Regions from separate parts of the Janibacter endophyticus genome, predicted to be linked through region 1. Evidence: predicted binding sites of a transcription regulator. Region 1 holds the regulator's gene; each other region holds the start of a gene.
What was found. The regulator LexA, encoded in region 1, represses DNA repair genes until DNA is damaged. The targets are predictions, from matches to a motif close to TCGAACANNTGTTCGA.
Positions count from the first base shown of each region.

Region 1 (7,244 bases):
GAACGGCATGACCTTCCACGCCTGGGACGTCGACGGCGAGCTCGTGAGCGAGCACACGTACTACTCCGTCGGCGGCGGCTTCGTCGTCGGCGAGGACGCCTCCGGCTCGACGAAGATCGTCGAGGACAAGACGCCTGTCGCGCACCACTTCACCACCGGCGACCGGCTGCTCGAGATCTGCGAGGAGACCGGGCTCTCGATCGCGCAGGTGATGCTCGAGAACGAGACCGCCTGGCGCCCCGAGGAGGAGGTGCGCGCCGAGCTGCTGAAGATCTGGGCGGTGATGTGCGAGTGCATCGCCAACGGTCTGCGCACCGAGGGGGTGCTCCCCGGCGGGCTCAAGGTCAAGCGCCGCGCGCCCGAGCTCTACCGCCGGCTCAAGGTCGAGGGCAGCAGCGACGACCCGCTGCGCGGCATGGACTGGTTGACGCTCTACGCGCTCGCCGTCAACGAGGAGAACGCCGCCGGCGGCCGCGTCGTCACCGCCCCGACGAACGGCGCCGCCGGAATCATCCCTGCGGTCCTCACGTACTACTGCGAGTTCGTCCCCGGCGCCGACGAGGACGGCATCGTCCGCTTCCTGCTCACCGCCGCGGCGATCGGCGTCATCTACAAGGAGAACGCCTCGATCTCGGGCGCCGAGGTCGGCTGCCAGGGCGAGGTCGGCTCGGCCTGCTCGATGGCTGCCGGCGCAATGGCCGCGGTCATGGGCGGCACCCCCGCCCAGGTCGAGAATGCCGCCGAGATCGGCATGGAGCACAACCTGGGCCTGACCTGCGACCCGGTCGGCGGGCTCGTCCAGATCCCCTGCATCGAGCGCAACGCGGTCGCGTCCGTCAAGGCGATCACTGCGGCCCGCACGGCCCTGCGCGGCGACGGCAGCCACGTCGTCTCGCTCGACAAGGTCGTCAAGACGATGCGCGAGACCGGCCGCGACATGAAGGTCAAGTACAAGGAGACCGCCCGTGGCGGGCTCGCCGTCAACGTCATCGAGTGCTGATCAGGCGCGAGTGCTGACGGCCGGGTCCTCCGGGCCCCAGGCATGACGAAGGGCCTCGGCCGGGAGATCCCGGCCGAGGCCCTTCGTCGTGGGCTCAGCTGCAGCCGCTGGTGGAGCCGCAGCCCTCGCAGACGTAGCAGGAGCCGGCCGGACGCATCTTCGTCCCGCAGGTCATGCACATCGGCGCGTCCGCGGTCTTGCCCTGGAACTTCTCCAGGAGCTCGGCGGAGCTGTGGATCTCGCTGCTCACCTCACGGGCGGAGGCGGCACCGGCACCGGACCTCACCTCGTCGGCGTGCTCCTCGACCTTGGCCTCGGGCTTCGAGGCGGCCGGGGCAGCCGACTGGCTGTAGGACTCGAGCTCGTCCTCGTAGTCGTCCTCGCCCTCGTCCGCCGAGGACGCCTCGTAGGAGCCGGTCTCGAGCTGGCGGGCCCGCTCCTCCGCGGTGTGGATCCCCATGAACGAGCGGGTGTCGAAGTCGAGGTAGTCCAGCGCGAGGCGACGGAAGACGTAGTCCATGATCGACTGCGCCATCCGCACGTCCGGGTCGTCCGTCATGCCCGCCGGCTCGAAGCGCAGGTTGGTGAACTTCTCGACGTAGGTCTCGAGCGGCACACCGTGCTGCAGCGCGATGGAGATCGCGATCGAGAAGGCGTCCATGAGGCCGGCCAGGGTCGAACCCTGCTTGCCGAACTTCAGGAAGATCTCGCCGAGCTCGCCGTCGTCGTAGGTGCCGGCGGTGAGGTAGCCCTCGGCCCCGCCCACGGCGAAGGACGTCGTCTGCGAGGTGCGGCGCTTGGGCAGGCGGCGACGCAGCGGACGGTACTCGACGACCTTCTCGACCGCAGCGGCCCCCGCCTCCTTGGCGTCCTTCGCGTCCTTGGCGGTGGAGCCGCCGTCGGAGAGCGGCTGACCGACCTTGCAGTTGTCGCGGTAGACGGCGAGCGCCTTGAGGCCCATCTTCCAGCCCTGGATGTAGACGTCCTCGATCTCCTCGACCGTGGCCTCCTCGGGGAGGTTGACGGTCTTGCTGATCGCACCGGAGAGGAAGGGCTGGACCGCGGCCATCATGCGGACGTGACCCATCGGGCTGATCGCCCGGGCGCCCATGGCGGTGTCGAAGATCTCGTAGTGCTCGGTCTTCAGGCCCGGGGCGTCGATGACGTGACCCTTGTCGGCGATGTACTCGACGATCGCCTCGATGGTCTCCTGGGTGTAGCCGAGCTTCTTGAGCGCCCGCGGGATCGTCAGGTTGACGATCTGCATGGAGCCGCCACCGACGAGCTTCTTGAACTTCACGAGCGAGAAGTCGGGCTCGATGCCGGTCGTGTCGCAGTCCATCATGAAGCCGATGGTCCCGGTCGGGGCGAGCACGGAGGCCTGCGCGTTGCGGTAGCCCTGCTTCTCGCCCACCTTGACGACCGCGTCCCACGCCTTGGTGGCGTAGGCGTGGATGTCCTTGTCCATCGTGTGCATGGTGCGGATCTGGTCGTTGGCCGCCTGGTGCTTGCGCATGACGCGCTTGTGGGCGTCGGCGTTGCGGGCGTAGCCGTTGTACGGGCCGATGACACCGGCGAGCTCGGCGGAGCGCTTGTAGGCGGCACCGGTGAGCAGCGAGGTGATCGAGGCGGCGAGCGCGCGGCCGCCGTCCGAGTCGTAGCCGTGGCCGGTCGCCATGAGCAGCGCGCCGAGGTTGGCGTAGCCGATGCCGAGCTGACGGTAGTTGCGGGTCGTCTCGCCGATCGGGTCGGTCGGGAAGTCCGCGAAGCAGATCGAGATGTCCATCGCGGTGATGACGAGCTCGGCGACGGCCTGGAAGGTCTTGGCGTCGAAGGTGTCGTCGTCGCGGAGGAACTTCAGCAGGTTGAGCGAGGCGAGGTTGCAGCTGGAGTTGTCGAGGGACATGTACTCGCTGCACGGGTTGGACGCGGTGATCCGCCCCGTCTCGGGGTTGGTGTGCCAGTCGTTGATCGTGTCGTCGTACTGGATGCCCGGGTCGGCGCACTCCCACGCGGCCTTGGCGATCTTGCCCATGAGCTCGCGGGCGTCGACCGTGGAGACGACGGAGCCGTCCATGCGCGAGGTGAGACCGAACTCGGCGCCCTCCTCGACGGCACGCATGAACTCGTCGGTGACGCGCACCGAGTTGTTCGCGTTCTGGTACTGCACCGAGACGATGTCGGCGCCACCGAGGTCCATGTCGAAGCCGGCGTCGCGCAGGGCGCGGATCTTGTGCTCCTCGCGCGCCTTGGTCTCGACGAACTCCTCGATGTCGGGGTGGTCGACGTCGAGGACGACCATCTTCGCCGCGCGGCGGGTCGCGCCACCGGACTTGATGGTGCCCGCGGAGGCGTCGGCGCCACGCATGAAGGAGACCGGGCCGGAGGCGGTACCGCCGGAGGAGAGCAGCTCCTTGGAGGAGCGGATGCGCGAGAGGTTCAGGCCGGCGCCGGAGCCGCCCTTGAAGATGAAGCCCTCCTCCTTGTACCAGTTGAGGATCGAGTCCATCGAGTCGTCGACCGAGAGGATGAAGCAGGCGCTGACCTGCTGCGGGCTCTTGGTGCCGACGTTGAACCACACCGGGGAGTTGAAGGAGAAGACCTGGTGGAGCAGGGCGTAGGTCAGCTCGTGCTCGAAGACCTCGGCGTCGCCGTCGGTCGCGAAGTAGCCGTGCTCCTTGCCCGCCTTGACGTAGGTGAGGACGACGCGGTCGATGAGCTGCTTGAGGCCCTGCTCGCGCTCGGGCGTGCCCACGGCGCCACGGAAGTACTTCGTCGTGACGATCGTGCTCGCGTTGACCGACCAGAAGTCGGGGAACTCGACGCCGCGCTGCTCGAAGATCGTCTCGCCGGTCTTCCAGTTCTGCTGGACGACGTCGCGCTTCTCCCAGGTCACCTCGTCGTACGGGTGGACACCCTCGGTGGTGTAGATGCGGTCGACGGTGATGCCGCGGTTCTTCGCGGATCGACGTGCGCTGGTCTTGCCGGCGGTCTCGGTCATGAGTCCCTCTCTCAGGTCGTGCTCGGTCGTCTGTGGTGCTCGTGGCTCGTGCTGCGGTGGTGCTGTGGTGCGGGTTCGTCCCAACGTCTCACCGGGTACCGACAGCCCGCTCGCGTGTCGGTACCCGGGGGCCTAGGGGGTGAGCGCCGGGGTGCCGGCGCTGTCGGTGCTTTCGCGGGCGTCCCGCTCGGTGCGCAGGACGCCGATCGCGGCCTCGAAGTCCTCGAGGGACTCGAAGCCCTGGTAGACGCTCGCGAACCGGAGGTAGGCGACCTCGTCGAGCTCACGGAGCGGCCCGAGGATGGCCATCCCGATCTCGTGGGCGTCGATCTCGGCGCTGCCCTGGGCCCGGACGGACTCCTCGACGCGCTGCGCGAGCAGCGCGAGGTCGTCCTCGGTGACCGGGCGGCCCTGGCAGGCCTTGCGGACCCCGACGAGGACCTTCGCCCGGCTGAAGGGCTCCGATGCGCCCGAGCGCTTCGCGACCGAGAGGCTGGCGCTCTCGAGCGTGGTGAAGCGGCGGTTGCACTCGGGGCACTGGCGGCGACGACGGATCGAGGACCCGTCGTCGGCGGTGCGCGAGTCGATGACGCGGGAGTCGGTGTGCCGGCAGAAGGGGCAGTGCATGGCCGGTCTCCTCTCGGTCCTCGGACAGCTCGTGCGGGCAGGACGCACCGCTCTCACCCCGGGTCTCCTGTGGACGGAGCTGGGGATCGGGGCGTGTCTGTTGTGGACATCCGTGGCTCTGCGGTGGAAAACCGTCTCCGCCCTGTGTACTACATGTGGGCGAATGACAACCGTGTAACCACTAGATGTAGTGCTATTTGAACACGGGCACCACAAGGCACGCAAGACCCCGGCGTGTCGATCTTCGACGCGGCGCGCAGATCCCCTCTACGCGGCGGCAGAGCGGGGGGAAGCGCCCGGGGACGCGACAGCGGCCGCACCCAGATGGGTACGGCCGCCGCCCGCTTCCCCGGGTCGGGTCGAGGGACCCGGGAGGTCTGGTGCCGCCTCAGCGCGCCGGGATGACGATCTGCTGGCCGGCGTGGACGAAGGGGGTGCTCAGCCCGTTCGCCGAGCGCAGCTGCGCGACGGCGGCCGAGGTCGGGACCTCGGCCATGTGCCGCACGGCGATCTCGCCAAGGGTCTCCCCCGAGCTCACGGTGACGGTGGTCGCCGCCGGCGAGCCGGCCCCGGCGTTGGCCACACCCACACCGGTGGTGACGAGGGCAGCGGCCGCCAGCGCGGTCAGCGCGAGGCGACCGCGGCGGGTGATCTGCAGGCGCGTCGGCACCGCAGCACCGGTCGGGACGGACACGAGGTGACGCGTCGGCAGCGTACCCGCGCGACGGGGTGCGCGGGCACCGGCAGCGTGACGGGTGATGGTGGTCGCAGCAGCTGCGCTCATGGCTTCCTCCTGGTCGTCGATCGAACCGGTGTTCGATAGAACGTCTGTACGATGTCTAGCACACGCGTTCGATCAAGTTCAAGACACGCTCGAACATGTGTTTGATTTGTCTGAGGTCGACGGCGTACCGTCGGCCTCACGCAGAAGCGAACCAGTGACCACCGACAACGTTGATCCGCACCGTTGTCTCCGGGGTTGCCGGCCGCTCCAGACGGACGAGACGGCGAGGGTCGACATGAGTGACGACAACATCCGCACACTCCCCCTTCGGGACAACGGCGACGGGCTGACCGCCCGCCAGACCAAGGTCCTCGAGGTGATCCGCAGCGCCGTCGCGACCCGCGGCTACCCGCCGAGCCTGCGCGAGATCGGCGACGCCGTCGGCCTCACGAGCCCGAGCTCGGTCGCCCACCAGCTCACCGCGCTCGAGCGCAAGGGCTACCTGCGCCGCGACCCCAACCGTCCCCGGGCCATCGAGGTCGTCTCCCCCGACCCGTCCGCCACCGCCGACGGTGGCGCGGCGACGACTCACGACCTCCACGGCTACCGCGGCGGCGCCTCCCCCGACGACGTCGACGTCACCGGCAGCGGCGACGAGCGCCCGGCCGCCACCTATGTGCCCGTCCTGGGCCAGATCGCCGCCGGAGTGCCGATCGTCGCCGAGGAGAGCGTCGAGGAGGTCTTCCCGCTGCCCCGGCAGATCGTCGGCGAAGGCGCCCTCTTCCTCCTCAAGGTCGTCGGCGACTCGATGATCGACGCCGCCATCTGCGACGGCGACTGGGTCGTCGTCCGCCAGCAGCCCACCGCCGACAACGGCGACATCGTCGCCGCCATGCTCGACGACGAGGCGACGGTCAAGACCTTCAAGCGCCGCGACGGCAAGGTCTGGCTCATGCCGCACAACCCCGCCTTCGACCCCATCGACGGCGACCACGCGACGATCCTTGGCAAGGTCACCGCGGTCCTGCGCCGGGTCTGACACCCGCGCGGCTCAGAGCCGGTCGAGGAGACCCCGCAGTGCCGGCTCGAGCTCTCCGTCGAGCCGGTGGGTCGCCAGCTCGTCGCCGCGCGTCGCCCCCCGCGTGATGATCACGACGGGCACGCCGTTGCGCGCGGCCCGGCGCACGAAGCGCAGCCCGGACATCACCTGCAGGCTCGAGCCGAGGACGAGCAGGCTCGGCGCGGCGTCGGTCAGCGCGAAGCAGCGCTCGACGAGGGGCTTGGCCACCGCTCCCCCGAAGAAGACGACGTCCGGCTTGAGCGTGTCCTCGCCGCAGCCCAGGCAGCGCGGCGCGACGAAGCGGTCGACGTCGACCTGGTCGAGCCGCACGTCACCGTCGGGGCGGATCTCATCGCTGTCCGCGTCGAAGCCCGGGTTCTCCGAGCTCATCCTCTCGTCGAGATCGACCCGCCGCTCCCGCGCCCCGCAGGTGAGGCAGACGACCTCGGCGAGCGTGCCGTGCAGGTCGATGACGTCGGTCGTCCCCGCGGCCTGGTGGAGCATGTCGACGTTCTGCGTGATGACCCCGCCGACCGCCCCACGCTGCTGCAGCTCGGTGACGAGGTGGTGCGCGGCGTTGGGCCGGGCAGCGCTGAAGCGCCGCCACCCGACGAAGCTGCGCGCCCAGTAGCGCTGCCGCGCCTGACTGCTCGCGACGAACTCCGACAGATGCATCGGCGTGACCCTGCGGGTGCCGTCCGGGCCGCGGTAGTCCGGGATCCCCGACGCCGTGCTCATCCCGGCACCGGTCAGCACGAGCGCCGGCCGCTCGCGGAGGATCTCGGCGATCGAGGCCGCCTCGGCCATCCGTCCGGTCGTCGTCGGGGAGGTC
Region 1 is NZ_JAFEJG010000004.1:1,610,836-1,618,079, reverse strand. It holds gene JNO54_RS07830 (L-serine ammonia-lyase) at 1-1,000, shown strand, start outside; gene JNO54_RS07825 (vitamin B12-dependent ribonucleotide reductase) at 1,095-4,001, opposite strand; gene nrdR (transcriptional regulator NrdR) at 4,134-4,628, opposite strand; gene JNO54_RS07815 (LysM peptidoglycan-binding domain-containing protein) at 5,017-5,412, opposite strand; gene lexA (transcriptional repressor LexA) at 5,648-6,391, shown strand; gene JNO54_RS07805 (NAD-dependent protein deacetylase) at 6,404-7,244, opposite strand, start outside.

Region 2 (7,244 bases), 1.0 Mb from region 1:
GCGGCCCGAGGTCTACGCGGCGTGGCGTGCCCTCGTCGCGGCGATCCGTGAGGGGCTCGACGACCGCACCTACGAGGTCGCGACCGTCGGCGCCGCACGGGCGCTGCACAGCACCTACTGCAGCCTCGCCCACAGCGTCGTCCTGCTCGGGTCGCACGTCGACGAGGACGGGCTGCGGCGCATCCTCGCGGCGAGCGACAGCATGGACGTCGCCGAGACGACCGGCCGCGACGACGCGGTCGCCAGCTTCGCGGCGCAGGTCGCCGTCGACGCGCCCAACCTCGACGAAGGGGACGTGGCCGGCCTGCGCCGGCACGGCCTGAGCGAGGAGGAGGTGCTCGACGTCATCCTCACCGCGGCGGCGCGCTGCTTCTTCAGCACCGTCCTCGACGCGACCGGCACGCGATCGGACCCCGTGCTGCGCGACCGCCTCCCCTCTCGCCTCGTCGACGAGCTCACGTCCGGCCGGCCCGCCGGCTGAGGACCGGACGCCCGACGACCGCGACGGCTCACCCCTTCGACCCCCGTCGTTAGCGCCTCCCCGGCACGGGCCGTCCCTAGGGTGAGGCCATGGCGCTGCAACAGGTGATCCTCGTCCGGCACGGGCAGTCCGAGGGCAACGTCGCGGCCGAGACCGCGATGCGCGACGGCCTCGAGCGCATCGACGTGCCCGCGCGCGACCCCGACGTCGAGCTGTCCGAGACAGGCCGCCAGCAGGCGTCCGCGGTGGGGCACTGGCTCTCCGAGCTCACCGACGGCGAGCGCCCTGGCATCGTGTGGACCAGCCCCTACCGCCGCGCTCGCCAGACCGGCGAGATCGCGCTCGAGCAGGCCGAGATGGAGCTCGACTTCAAGGTCGACGAGCGGCTGCGCGACCGCGACATGGGCATCACCGACATGCTCACCGGCGCAGGGATCCGGAAGCAGTACCCGGAGGAGGCCGAGCGCCGGGAGTGGATCGGCAAGTTCTACTACCGGCCGCCGGGTGGCGAGTCCTGGGCGGACGTTGCCGGGCGCGTGCGGGCCGTCCTCGCCGACCTGGCGCAGGAGCGGCACGAGATCGCGCTCGTCACCGCGCACGACGTCGTCAACCTGCTCTTCTGCTACGTCGCGGAGGGCCTCGACGAGGAGGCCGTCCTCGAGCGGTCCCGCACCAACGGGCTCAAGAACGCCGCGATTTGCCGGCTCGTCCGCGACGAGGACTCACCCACCGGCTGGCGGGTCACCGACTACAACCTCGACGAGCACCTGCGCCGCGAGGACGTCGAGGTCACCGACCAGCCCGGCGCCGCCGACGCGGTCGGCGAGGGCTCCGACGAGCGGGGCGACGATGCCTGAGCAGATCCCCGAGACCGCGGCCGGCGGGACGCTGAAGAACCCGCGGCTCGTCACCCCCGACATGCTCCGCGCGTGGCCGCTCCCCGCACCATCCGGCACGAAGTACACCCGCGGCCAGGCCGTCGTCGTCGGCGGGTCGTGCGCGACTCCCGGCGCGGTCCTCCTCGCCGGGGTGTCGGCCCTGCGGATGGGCGCCGGCAAGCTCCACCTCGGGGTGGCCGAAGGGGTGGCCCGTCACCTTGCCGTGGCGGTCCCGGAGTCCGGGGTGACGGCGCTCGCCGAGTCCTCCGACGGATCCGTGACCGGGGTGGGCACGGGGGCCGCGCTGGAGCGCGAGACCTCCCGCGCCGACGGGGTGCTCGTCGGGCCCGGGCTGGACGACCCCGAGGGGTCGGCGCGGCTCATCACCGAGATCGTGCCGACGCTGGGTGACGAGACGCGGGTGGTGCTCGACGCCTTCGGCCTGACCGTGCTGCCCGACCTCGACGACTCGGTGGTGGACGCACTGCGGGGGCGGCTCGTCGCAACGCCGAACTCCGGCGAGCTCGCCTACGTCCTCGACCGCGACGAGATCCCCGACGACGAGGTCGCGGAGGCGACCCTCGCCGCGGCGAAGCGGTACGACGCCGTCGTCGGGTGCGAGCAGTGGGTCGCCGCCGACGGCCGGCTGTGGCAGGTGACGACCGGCGACACCGGGCTCGGGACGTCGGGCAGCGGCGACGTCGTCGCGGGTGCCGCGCTCGGGCTGCTCAGCCGCGGCGCCGGTCGGACGCAGGCGCTCGTCTGGGCGAAGTACGTCCATGCCGCGGCGGGCGACGCGCTCGCGATGCGGCTCGGCCGGGTCGGCTACCTCGCCGGTGAGCTGCCGGACGAGCTGCCGCTCGTGCTGCGGACGCTGCGGGGCGACTGAGCCCAACCCTGGGGGACGATGACGGACGCGAAGCCGTGCAGCGGCCTCGACCTCGAGGGTCTGGGCGGCGGTATCAAGGTCCGGTGGGTACCGGCAAGAAGCCGGCCTTCGTCTCGCGCGGCTGACCCCTCAGGTCTGGTCGCGCAGATATCGGCCGAAGTGGGGCACGGTGAAGGCGATCCGGCCCCGCTCGCCCGAGTAGATGAGGCCCTTCTTGAGCAGGGCGTCGCGCGCAGGCGAGAGCGACTGCGGCTTCTTGCCGAGATGGGCGGCGACCTCCGAGGTGGCGACGGACTCGATCTCGTCGAGAGGTGCCACCCCTTCGTCCCCCTGCGCCGCGGCGTCCGACACGGCGGCCGCGACCTCCGCCATCGCCCGCAGGTACTCGCGCTCACCCGGTGTCGCGCGCTCGAAACGTGACCCGAAGAAGCCGACGGCCAGCTCGGCCTCTGCCTCCGGCGCCGCGACCGCGACGTCGTCGGCGGTGATCGGTGAGCGGGGAGCCTTGTCCCACACGGACTTCCCGTACGCCTGGATGAAGTAGGGGTAGCCACCGGTGGCCGCGTAGAGAGCGTCGAGGGCGGCCGGCTCGAACTCGGCGCCCTCGTCGTCGGCCGGGGTGGTGAGGGCGCGGTCGGCGGCCTCGCGCGGGAGCCGGTCGATGCGGACGTAGCGGAAGAGCCGCTCGGAGTACGACTTGCTCGCCGAGAGGACCGCGGGCAGGTGCGGCAGGCCAGCGCCGACGACGATGACAGGCAGCCCGGACTGGCTGATCTCGTGGCACGCGGCGCACAGCGCCGAGACGTCCTCGGGACCGAGGTCCTGCATCTCGTCGATGAAGATCGCGATCCCCCGGCCAAGGTCGGCGGCCAGCCCGCCCGCGTCGGTGAGCAGCTCGACGAGGTCGATCTCGATGTCGCCGGAGTCGGCGCGACCCTTGACGGCCGGGGCGTCGATGCCGGGGTTCCACGTGTCGCGGAGCTTGGTGCCGGGGGCGGCGTCGCGCTGGGCGAAGGCCTTGATGACGCCGAGGACGTGGTCGACCTCGTCGGTCTGGCTGTGCCCCAGCTCGCGGACAGCCTGGTGGAGCGCACTGGCGAGGGGGCGGCGCAGGCGCTGGTCGGGGCGGGCCTCGAGCTTGCCGGTCCCCCACCTCGCGCGGACGGCGGCGCTGCGGAGCTGGTTGAGCAGGACCGTCTTGCCGACACCACGAAGACCGGTGAGGACGAGGCTGCGGTCGGGTCGTCCGGCGGCGACCCGCCGGAGCACGACGTCGAAGGTCTGCAGCTGGTCGTCGCGGCCCGCGAGCTCGGGGGGTCGCTGGCCGGCGCCGGGGGCGTAGGGGTTGGTGATCGGGTCCACGATCGGACCGTATCCCGATGTCTAGGCCGGATCGGATATTTGCGTAGCGAGTCGGATTGACGGGGTGTGAGCACCCGGTCGTCCACAGGGGGCGGGTCGCGGGGGTGTGTCTCCACAGGGCGAAGGGGGGTGAGTCGACGTTGTCAGTAGTCGAACGTATGTTCGACTCATGGCAGCCGCACCGCACCTCGTCGACCCGCAGGATGACCCTGCCGGCGGTGTGTGCGGCGAGCTCAACGCCGGCCTCGACCGGCTCGACGCGGACCTCGACGCGCTCGCCCGGGCCGAGGGTGTCACCGCGAGGCACCTCGGTGCAGTGATGCACGAGCTGACCCGCCTCGTGAACCGGACGCACGCGCTGCACGACAAGGGTGCGGCCATCGCCGACCAGATCGACGTCGCGTCGCGCACCGGTGCACGGTCGACCGGGCAGTGGCTCGCACGGGTGACGAACTCCGACCCACGGGCTGCGCACCGGCAGGCGAGCCGTGCCGCGGCAGCGGGGCTCGGCGTGCCGTCCGCATCCCGGGAGGAGCCGGGACTGGAGCTCGTCGGGCCGGACGACGGCCGGACCGGTGGCGACGGGTCCGACGGGGACGGGGCGGGTGGCGACGGGGCCCGCGGGCAGACGGTCACTCCGACCGGCCGAGCGCAGCTGGCCGGCGAGATCTCACGCGAGCACGTCGAGGTCATCCAGCACACGATGGCCGCCCTGCCCTCGACCGTGACCGAGGAGGCACGCGCCGGGTGCGAGGCGGAGCTCGTCGCACTCGCGGTCGGTCACTCGCCGCGCGACCTGCGGCAGCTCGCCCGGCGGGTCCTCGAGCGGGTCGGCACGGCCGAGGAGCAGGTCGACGCCCACGAGCACGACCAGGTGGCCGCCCAGGAGGAGCGCGCGTGGGAGAGATCGTCATTCTGGGTCCGTGACAACGGTGACGGGACGATGCACGGACAGTTCACGGTGCCGACCCTTGCCGGCCAGGCGCTCAAGACGATCCTCGACGCGATGTCGTCGCCTCGCCGCGCGGGCACGGGTGGGCGTGACGTCGGGCAGGCTGGCTCCACCGTCCCCAGGGAGCTGCCGGCATGGCTGGACACCTCCCTCGACCCGCGCACTCGCCAGCTGGCACGCCAGCAACGGCAGGGCCAGGACCTCGCGACCCTGCTCACCCACCTGCCGACCGACCACCTCCACGACAAGACCGCTGCCACGGTCCTCGTCACGACGCGCCTCTCGGACCTGCAGGACGTGACAGGGCGCGTGGGCAGCACCGCCGACGGCGAGCCGCTCACGGCCGGTCAGGTCCGGCAGATCGCCTGCCAGGCCGGAGTGGTCCCGGTCGTGCTCGGCAGCGAGTCCCAGCCGCTGGACCTCGGGCGGCAGGCCCGCTTCTTCACCGCCGTCCAACGCGCTGCGCTCGCCCTGACCTACACGACCTGCGCGGCCGATGGCTGCGACATCCCCTTCGGCTGGACCGAGACCCACCATCTCCAGCCCTGGACGGCGGGCGGTCGCACCGACCTCGCCAACGCGGTGCCCCTCTGCGGTCACCACCACCGAGCTCTTGACCGCGGCTACGAGCACACTGTTCGTCGAGCCGGTCGGCAGGTCGTCATCGAGCTCGCGCGACGACGGACGTAGAGGAGCGCCACCGATGAGCGCGGCCCCTGGGGCTGGCCGGCCACCCGACGACGCACGAGGATGCATCTCATGACCCAGTGGACGCTCGACGACGTGGCTCGCATGCGGCTGCTCTCCCAGCGCCTCGTCGGCGGAGCCGGAGGGACCACGGGAGCTACGGCGCACCTGGGTCCGCTGGCGACTCCGACCGAGGTGGTGCGCCATCTCACCTGCACGCAAGCGCAGGACCTGCCGGGCTCGACGACCTCGATCGCCCTCCGGACGAGGGGCCGGTCGCTCACCGAGGTGCACGCGGCGTACGACGCGGGCGAGATCGTCCGGTCGTGGCCGATGCGCGGGACGCTCTTCGCCGTCGCCGCCGAGGACCTCCGGTGGATGCTGTCGCTGACCGCGGTGCCGGTGCTGCGCTCGACGACCAAGCGCCGTACGGAGCTGGGGCTGACCGACGAGATGCTCGAGCGCTCCGAGAAGGTCGCCCGGGCGCAGATCCCCCAGGACGGCATGACGCGGGGCGACCTGCTCGCCGCCTGGACCGAGGCCGGCCTCCCCGTCGAGGGCGGGCGCGGGTACCACCAGATCTTTCACCTCGCGGTCCGGGGCGTCATCTGCCAGGGCCCGGTGCGGGCGACGAAGGGCGGGGCGTCCGAGCAGCTCTTCGTCCTCAACGAGCGATGGATCGGCGGGCGGGCTCGCGAGCTGGCGCGGGAGGAGGCGGTGGCGGAGTGGTTCGAGCGCTACGTCCGCAGCCACGGTCCGGTCTCGGACAAGGAGTTCCTCTGGTGGACCAAGCTGCTGCGCCGGGACCTGGCTCCGGTGCTGGCCGATGTGACCAGCCAGCTGGCGTCGATCGAGGTCGGCGGCGTGACGCTGCGGGTCGACCCGGCAGTCCTCGAGGCGTACGGCACCCAGGCGAAGGGAGCGGCTCGGCGGGCGACCATGGCGCCCCTGCTGCTGCCGGGCTTCGACGAGATCGTCCTCGGCTACGGGGACCGGTCCGCGGTGATGACCGCCGAGCAGGAGAAGGGTCAGGTCGTCCCGGGCAAGAACGGCTTCTTCCGACCGACGCTTGTCCACCGCGGGCGAGCGCTCGGGACCTGGACGCGGCCGAAGACGCGGGGTGCCACCGTCGAGGTACTGCCCTTCGAGGGCGACCTGCCCGCCGCGGTGCGGCGTTCCCTGCCGCGCCTCACCCGCGACCTGCCGACCATCTGACCACTGAGGTGCGAGCACCCTCGCCCTGATGACCCCGGATGGTCGCTGAGGTGCGAGCGCCCGCGAGGGCGCGAGCCTCGAAGGGTCAGCGCAGCGGGTCGAACGGCGCGAGGACCTCGTCGCGACGCCCTGTGGCGATCTGCTCGGCGAGCAGTCGACCGGTGGCCGGACCGAGGCTGATCCCCCACATGCTGTGACCGCCGGCGACGAAGACCCGCGACGACCTCGTGGCACCGACGAGCGGGAGCCCGTCGATGGTGCAGGGCCGCGAGCCGACCCACTCGTCCTCGCGGTGGTCGAGGTCCGCGCCGCGAAGCAGCGGGCGGGCCGCCTCGACCATGGCCTTGATCCGGCGCTGGTCGAGCGCCTCGTCCGGGCGGCGGAACTCCATCATCCCGGCGACCCGCAGCCGGTCCCCGACCGGCGTCATCGCGAGGCGCGCGGCCGGCAGGTAGACGGGACCGTGCGGGGTGCGGTCCACCGCGACGCTGAAGGAGTAGCCGCGACCGGCCTGGACGACCTTCTTCACCCCGAACTGGCGGGCGTGCTGCCCGAGCCACGCACCCGTGGCGAGCACGACGGAGTCGAAGGACTCGGCCCAGCCGCGCGTCCCACGGAGCACGACCTGGGTGCCCTGCTCCTCGACGCCCATGATCTCCAGCCCGGTCTCGAGCCGGCCGCCGCGCGCGACGAAGGACTCGGCGAGCGAGCGCATGAAGGCACCGGGGTCGATGTATCGCTGACCCTTGAGCAGCAGCCCGGCGCCGATCTCGTCGCTGA
Region 2 is NZ_JAFEJG010000004.1:586,096-593,339, reverse strand. It holds gene JNO54_RS02880 (carboxymuconolactone decarboxylase family protein) at 1-481, shown strand, start outside; gene JNO54_RS02875 (histidine phosphatase family protein) at 571-1,338, shown strand; gene JNO54_RS02870 (ADP-dependent NAD(P)H-hydrate dehydratase) at 1,331-2,248, shown strand; gene JNO54_RS02865 (ATP-binding protein) at 2,378-3,610, opposite strand; gene JNO54_RS02860 (HNH endonuclease signature motif containing protein) at 3,780-5,252, shown strand; gene JNO54_RS02855 (winged helix DNA-binding domain-containing protein) at 5,322-6,464, shown strand; gene JNO54_RS02850 (NAD(P)/FAD-dependent oxidoreductase) at 6,550-7,244, opposite strand, start outside.
Region 2: JNO54_RS02860 (HNH endonuclease signature motif containing protein) is a predicted target of LexA. The motif match lies at 3,761-3,776, and genes of this name have one in related genera.

Region 3 (7,244 bases), 190 kb from region 1:
TCGTGGAAGACGACGACCCCCTCGGTCTCGGCGAGCGCGTCGACGAGGCTGGGGTGGAGCAGGTCGGGCGTCGACCATCCGTGCCGGGCCTCGAGGAAGGGTCGGATCATGTCGGACTTCACCGGGCCGGGGCGGAAGAGGGAGATGTCGACGACGAGGTCCTCGAAGGCGACCGGGCCGAGCTTGCCGATGAGCTCGCGCTGACCGGGGCTCTCGATCTGGAAGCAGCCGAGGGTGCGCGTCGTGCGGATCATCCGGAAGGTCGCCTCGTCGTCGAGCGGCACGTCGCCCCGGTCGTCGAGGTCGATCTGCTGCCCGTCGACCCGCTCGACCTCGCGGACGGCGTAGGCCATCGCCGACTGCATGCGGATGCCGAGCACGTCGAGCTTGAGCAGGCCGAGCACCTCGACGTCGTCCTTGTCGAACTGGCTCATGGGGAAGCCGAGCCAGCTCGACTCGACGGGGGTCCGGTCGAGCAGCCCGGCGTCGGAGAGGACGACCCCGCACGGGTGCAGCGCGATGTGGCGGGGCAGCCCGTCGAGCCGCTCGACGAGCTCGAAGAGGGTCCGCAGGCGGGGGGTGCCCAGGCCCCGGCTGCGCAGCTCGGGGAGCTCCTCGAGGGCGGAGCGGACGTCACGGGCACGGATGTGCGGGAAGGACTTCGCGATCTCGTCGACCTCGCCGGGGGTCATGCCGAGCGCGGCGCCGACGTCGCGGATCGCGTGCCGCGCCTTGTAGGTGTCCATCATCGAGACGCAGGTGACCCGCTCGCGCCCGAAGCGTTCGAGGATCAGCTCGTAGATCTCGGTGCGCCGGGCGGACTCGACGTCGATGTCGATGTCGGGCAGCTCGGCGCGCAGCGGCGAGCAGAAGCGCTCCATGAGCAGGCCGTAGCGGATCGGGTCGATGGCGCTGATGCCGAGGAGGTGGTTGACGAGGCTGCCGGCGCCCGAGCCGCGAGCGGCGACCCGTACCCCCGCCTCGGTGATGAGGTCGACGACGGTGGCGACGGTGAGGAAGTACGTGGGGTAGCCGAGGGTGTCGATGACCCGCAGCTCCTCGTCGAGCCGGGCGTGCACCCGGGCGAGGAGTGCGTCGTCGGCGCCAGGGTAGCGCCGGCCGACGGCGGCCCGGCAGCGCTGCGTGAGCACCGCCATCGGGTCCTCGTCGGCCGCGATGCCGAGCACGGACGCCTCGGGCAGGTGGACCCGGCCGATGCCGAGGTCGTGCCGGGGGTCCTGGGCGCACTCGGCCGCGGTCGCGAGGGTGTCGGCGAGGAGCCGCTCGCCGCGCTGCCGGGCGCTCTCGCCGGGGCGACCCGCTCCCCGGCCGATCCCGGCGGCGGCGGCCCGGTGCGCCACCCGTGTCATCGTCGGGGTGCTCGCGAGGTGCCCGGCGTCGCTCACCCGGTCGAGGTGACGCGTGTCGAGGACGACGAGCCGGCGGGTGGCGTCGAGCACGTCGGCGACGACGCTGTCGGCCGGGTCGAGGTGTCGGACCGCTCCGGTGAGCACGGCCCGCACCCGGGCGGCGTCGGCGAGTGCGAGCAGGAGCGCGGCGTGGCCGGTCGAGGCGGGCGTGCCGGCGGGTCCGCCGTGGTCGACGACCTCGACGACCACCCCGTCGCGGCCGAGCAGCCCGACCCAGCGGCGCAGCCGGCTCATCGCCTCGTCGGGCCGTCGGGCGAGCAGGGCCCGCCCGACGTCGGAGTCGGGGCCGAGGAGGACGACGAGCGGTGAGCGCTCCCCCTCGGGCCCGCGGGCGTGCCGGGCGATCGTCGCCGCCTCGACGTCGGCCTGCCCGCGCTCGCCGACGAGGTGCGCCTCGCTCACGAGACGGCACAGGCGGGCCCAGCCGAGGGCGTGCGGCACCCCGGCGCCGGCGCCCCGGGCCAGCACGGTGACCCGGGGGTGGCGCGGGTCGACGCTCGCCCCGCCCCGCACCGGGGTGCGCGAGGTCGTCGGCGGGGTCGGGCCGCTGCCCGGCCGGACGGCGAGGTCGACACCGAGGAGCGGCTCGATGCCCGCGGCCGCCGCAGCCCGGACGTGCCGGACCGCGCCGTAGAGCCCGTCGCGGTCGGTGAGCGCCAGCCACCGCTGCCCGTGCTCGGCGGCCCGGGCGACGAGCGCCTCGGGCGTCGCCGTGCCGTGCCGCAGGGAGTAGCCGGAGGCGACCCGCAGGTGGGCGAAGGGGGACCCGCCGGCGGCTGTCGTCGGGTCGCCGACGGTGCGCGCGGCCCCGGTCACGACGCCCGCGCCCCTCCCGCGGGACGCAGGCTGGTCAGGCTCACCGGGACGAGCGTCGCCGGCAGGCTCGGCGCGGGCAGCCCGAGCGTCGCCGCCGCGACGAGGAGGAAGTCCTCGCCGGCGCGCAGCAGGTCGTCGAGCCCCCGGACGTCCTGCGGGGGCTGTGCATAGGCCCGGGCGAGATGGTCGGCCCGCTCGGCGAGCTCGGGCGCGATCCGGGCCAGGGCCTCCCACGGGCAGCCCGGCCGCTCACCAGCAGCACCGAGCGCCCCCGGTCGGCCCCGGGCCGCGAGGACCGCGGCCGCGACCTGCAGCGTCCCCGCGCGGGTCGCCGCGAGCCGCTCCGGCGCCGAGCGGACCCAGTGCGCCTCGGTGAGGGTGTCTGCGGCCGCGGCGAACAGACGGGTCACCTCGTCGATCTGCCTCATCGTCATCACCCTCAGTCCTGGGTGCGCACGAGCGACCAGACGGGTGCCGCCGGCGCCGTCGAGGCCGTGGAGGCCGTCGAGGCCGCGCACGGGTCGAGGAGCAGGTCGTAGATGCCCTCGGCACCCGAGCGGCCGGCCTGGGCGGCGACCCGCCACACCTGGCGCGGCGCACCCGCGACGTCGAGCGGCACTCCCTCGGCGGTCGCCCGCCACCAGGCGGAGCGCTCCTGCCAGTGGTCGACGACGGAGGTCACCCGGTAGACCCGGCCCCGCCACAGGAAGACCCGGGGCTGCCCCCCTTCGCCCTCACCGTCCGGCGCGGCTGCCGCCTGCACCTCGATCGTCTCGCCGACTCGACGCGTCATGACCTCGTCCTCTCACTGACGGACAGGTCGCCGGGCTCGACCCCCACCGACGCTCACCTGATCGAACACCTGTTCGACGAGAGAGACGGTAACCCAGATCGGCGACAGCCGACAACGGCGGTCGGGACGGGCGGTCAGGCCCAGACGTGGGAGAGGTTCTCGAGCACCTCGAGGCTTGCGGTGGAGCGGTTCATCGTGATGATGTGCAGCCCCGGCGCGCCCTCGGCGAGCATCCGCTCGGAGAGCTCCGTGGCGATCTCGACACCCACCGCGCGCACCGCGGCGGAGTCGTCGCCGACGGCCTCGAGCCGCGAGACGACCCGCTCCGGCAGCGGGGTGCCCATGAGCAGCGCCATCCGCTGGATCATCTTGACGCTCGTCACCGGCATGACGCCCGGCGTGATCGGCAGGTCGCGGCGGGCCGCGACGGCGTCGCGCAGCCGCAGGTAGGAGTCGGCGTCGAAGACCATCTGGGTCACGGCGAAGGTCGCGCCCGCGTCCGCCTTGCGGACGAGAGTCTCGATGTCCTCCTCGAGCGAGGCCGAGCTCGGGTGCACGTCGGGGAAGGCGGCGACCCCGACCTCGAAGCCTCCGACGTCACGGATGAGCGCGACGAGCTCGTCGGCGTGGTCGAGTCCGCCGGGGTGCGCGACCCACTCCCCTCCCGGGTCGCCGGGCGGGTCGCCGCGCAGGGCGAGGACATGGTCGATGCCCGCGTCCCGGTAGCCCGCGAGCACGGTGCGCAGGTCGTCGGTGGTCTGCGAGACGCAGGTGAGGTGGGCCATCGCGGTGAGCGAGGTCCGGCGCCCGATCTCCTCGGTGATCCGCAGCGTGCGGTCCTGGCTCGAGCCGCCCGCGCCGTAGGTCACCGAGACGAAGTCCGGGGCGAAGGGCTCGAGGCGCTCGATGGCCTCCCAGAGCACCGCCTCGCCGGCGTCGTCCTTCGGCGGCATGAACTCGAAGCTCACGGAGGGTCGCGGGGCGGCCAGCCGTTGGGGGATCGTGCCGCGGGACGTGCCGCCCGCGATCCCGGTGAGAGCCTGCGTGGTCATGGCGGGGACGATAGCCCGCAGGCCGGACCGTAGGCTTGCCGTATCCGCTGGTGAGACCAGAGATGTGCGTCACCCGCCGTGACGTGAGCCCGAGGAGACCGATCGCCGTGCCCGACCCCTTCGCCCACGACCTGCGGGGCCGGATCCAGGCACAGCTCGACTCCGAGCTCGCCCGCCAGCAGCGCCACCTCGACGAGATGGGCCCCGACGTCACCGACCTCACCGAGGCGATCACCGCGCTCGTCCGGGGCGGCAAGCGGCTGCGGGCCGCCTTCGCCTACTGGGGCTACCGCGCCGGCGGCGGCGCGGACGGGCAGGTCCCGGTCGCCCTGGCCGCGGCGATGGAGCTCTTCCAGGCCGCCGCCCTGCTCCACGACGACGTCATGGACGACTCCGACACCCGCCGCGGCGCGCCCGCCGCTCACCGCGCCCTCGCGTCCGCGCACGCCGAGCGGGGCTGGCGGGGCGACCCCGACCGTTTCGGCCTCGCCGGCGCGATCCTCTCCGGCAACCTCTGCCTCGACTGGTGCGACGACCTCGTCGTCCGGGCCGGCCTGCCCGCCGACCGGCTCGCGGCCGCGTGGGAGGTGCTCGAGCGGATGCGCACCCAGCTCATGGCCGGCCAGTTCATCGACGTCGTCGAGTCGATGCAGCCGTGGTCGGCGGCCACGGGCGAGGAGCGGGTCGAGCGGGCCCGCCGCGTCCTGCGCTACAAGAGCGCGAAGTACTCCATCGAGCACCCGCTGCTCATCGGCGCGGCCGCCGCCGGCGCCGACCCGACGACGCGGGACGCGCTGTCGGGCTACGGGCTCGCGCTCGGCGAGGCCTTCCAGCTGCGCGACGACCTCCTCGGGGTCTTCGGCGACCCGGACGAGACGGGCAAGCCGGCCGGCGACGACCTCCGCGAGGGCAAGCGCACCGTGCTCGTCGCGCTCGCCTGGCTCGGTGCCGACGCGGCGGACCGTGGCCGGATCGAGGGCTGGCTCGGCGACCCGGGCCTCGACGAAGGGGGTGTCGCCGGCTTCCGCGAGATCCTCACCTCGAGCGGTGCGGTGGACGAGGTCGAAGGGGAGATCGCTCGCCTCGTCGAGTCGTCCCGGGCTGCGCTGGCCGAGCTCGAGGGCCGGGCCGACGTCCCGGCCGAGGCGGTCGAGACCCTCGGCTCGCTCGTCGACCTCGCGACCGCCCGCACCGCCTGAGGAGACGGGGAGAGCGTCAACAACGGGGTGGTCCACCTCTGACTGGACGTGCCCCGGTCGGTGCCGTCAGAGCGCCTCTTCCATGGCCCGCCGGCGCACCTCGGTCTTGAAGCCCGCCCGGATCGCCTCGACCGGCGTCGGTCCGCCGGGCAGGGTCTCGTCCCGGGTGAAGAGCCACTCGATGATCTCATCGTCGCTCATGCGCGCGTCGGCGAGGACGGTGAAGGTCCCGCGCAGCGCGGGCAGCGGACCCTCCTCGTCGAGGAAGGCGGCCGGCACGCTGATCACCCTGCGCTCCCCCACCCGCGCAGCGAGGAGGTCGCGGTCCTCGAGGAGCCGGCGGACGTCGGTCAGCCGGATGCCGAGGCGCTCGGCGAGGTCGGGGACGGTCAGCCACTCGCCGACGAGGGTCTCGAGGTCGGTCGACCCGACCGACGGGTCCGAAGGGGTGCGGGGCGTCTGCTCGGTGCTCACGGTCCCAGTCTCACCCACCAGCGCCACGCCGCGGGCACGGCACGGCACGGAGCGGATGTCCCGGCGCGGAGGCGGACTGTCCGGTAACGTCTCGACGCGACCACACACGTTGCACCAGCATCACCCGTCACACCCGTCACGTCCCCGACCCGCCCGGGTCGCCCCGCCGGTGGTTACCCCTTCGCCTCCCGGCGCTCCCCGAGGGCACCCCGGCCAGAGGAGAACAACCCATGGTCCTGCCGATCGTCGTCCCCCCTGCCACGACACCGCCGACCCTCGACCTGCCGCAGGCACCCGCCGCCGCCCACAGCGAGGAGAAGGCCGGCCGGACGCACACCGTGCGCGCCGGCGAGACGCTCTCCGGCATCGCCGAGCGCTACGGCACCACGGTCGCAGCGCTGCGCAGCCGCAACCACGTGAACGGCTTCATCCACCCCGGGCAGAAGCTGAAGATCCCCGGTGCCGCGCGCTCCGCCGGCGCCAAGAAGAAGCCGGCTCGCACCACGAAGACCCGCAGCTACACGGTCCGCTCCGGCGACACGCTCTCGGGCATCGCCACCCGTCACCGGATGAGCCCGGCCCGGCTGGCCTCGCTCAACGGGATCTCCACCGGCTCCTTCATCCACCCGGGGCAGAAGCTCCGGGTCAACGGCTCCGCGGCCAAGCCCGCGAAGCGCCCCGTCTCCCGGACGAGCGGCGCCCGGCACACCGTCCGCGCCGGCGAGACCCTCTCCGGCATCGCCGACCGGTACCGGATGTCGCTCGCCCGGCTGGCCAAGATCAACGGGGTCTCCTCGAGCTCCTTCATCCACCCGGGGCAGAAGCTCAAGGTCTCCGGGACGGCGAAGAAGGCGGTCGCGAAGAAGAGGTCCACGGCCAAGAAGAAGCCCGCCTTCAGCCACAACACCTTCGCCGGCCGGACCTACCCCAGCTCGATCGTCAACGCGGCCTCGCGCAACCGGGCGACGCTCGCGAAGCGCTCCGTGCCCTCCCGCGACCAGGTCCGCCGCAAGATCGTCGCCACGGCCAAGCGGCACGGCGTCGACCCCAAGCTCGCCCTCGCGATCTCCTACCAGGAGTCCGGCTGGGACCACCGGCAGGTCTCCGTGGCCAACGCCATCGGCGCGATGCAGGTCATCCCGTCCTCCGGCGAGTGGGCCTCGACCCTCGTGGGGCGCAAGCTCAACCTCCTCGACGCCGACGACAACATCACGGCGGGCGTCGTCCTGCTGAGGCAGCTGACGCGGATGGCCTCGAGCGACTCGCAGGCGATCGCCGGCTACTACCAGGGCCTGGGCTCGGTGCGCGCCAACGGCATGTACAGCGACACGCGGCAGTACGTCGCCAACGTCAAGCACCATCGCGCCAGGATGTGATGTGTGGCGGCACGCGGCAGCGCTGACGATCTCGTCGGGGTGACCCTCGACGGGCGCTACCGCGTGCTCGAGCACCTCGCCGACGGTGGCATGGCCTCGGTCTA
Region 3 is NZ_JAFEJG010000004.1:1,803,456-1,810,699, reverse strand. It holds gene JNO54_RS08715 (DNA polymerase III subunit alpha) at 1-2,246, opposite strand, end outside; gene JNO54_RS08710 (SAV_6107 family HEPN domain-containing protein) at 2,243-2,674, opposite strand; gene JNO54_RS08705 (DUF6504 family protein) at 2,686-3,039, opposite strand; gene metF (methylenetetrahydrofolate reductase [NAD(P)H]) at 3,174-4,091, opposite strand; gene JNO54_RS08695 (polyprenyl synthetase family protein) at 4,142-5,290, shown strand; gene JNO54_RS08690 (Rv2175c family DNA-binding protein) at 5,357-5,764, opposite strand; gene JNO54_RS08685 (LysM peptidoglycan-binding domain-containing protein) at 5,995-7,140, shown strand; gene pknB (Stk1 family PASTA domain-containing Ser/Thr kinase) at 7,144-7,244, shown strand, end outside.
Region 3: JNO54_RS08705 (DUF6504 family protein) is a predicted target of LexA. The motif match lies at 3,101-3,116, and genes of this name have one in related genera.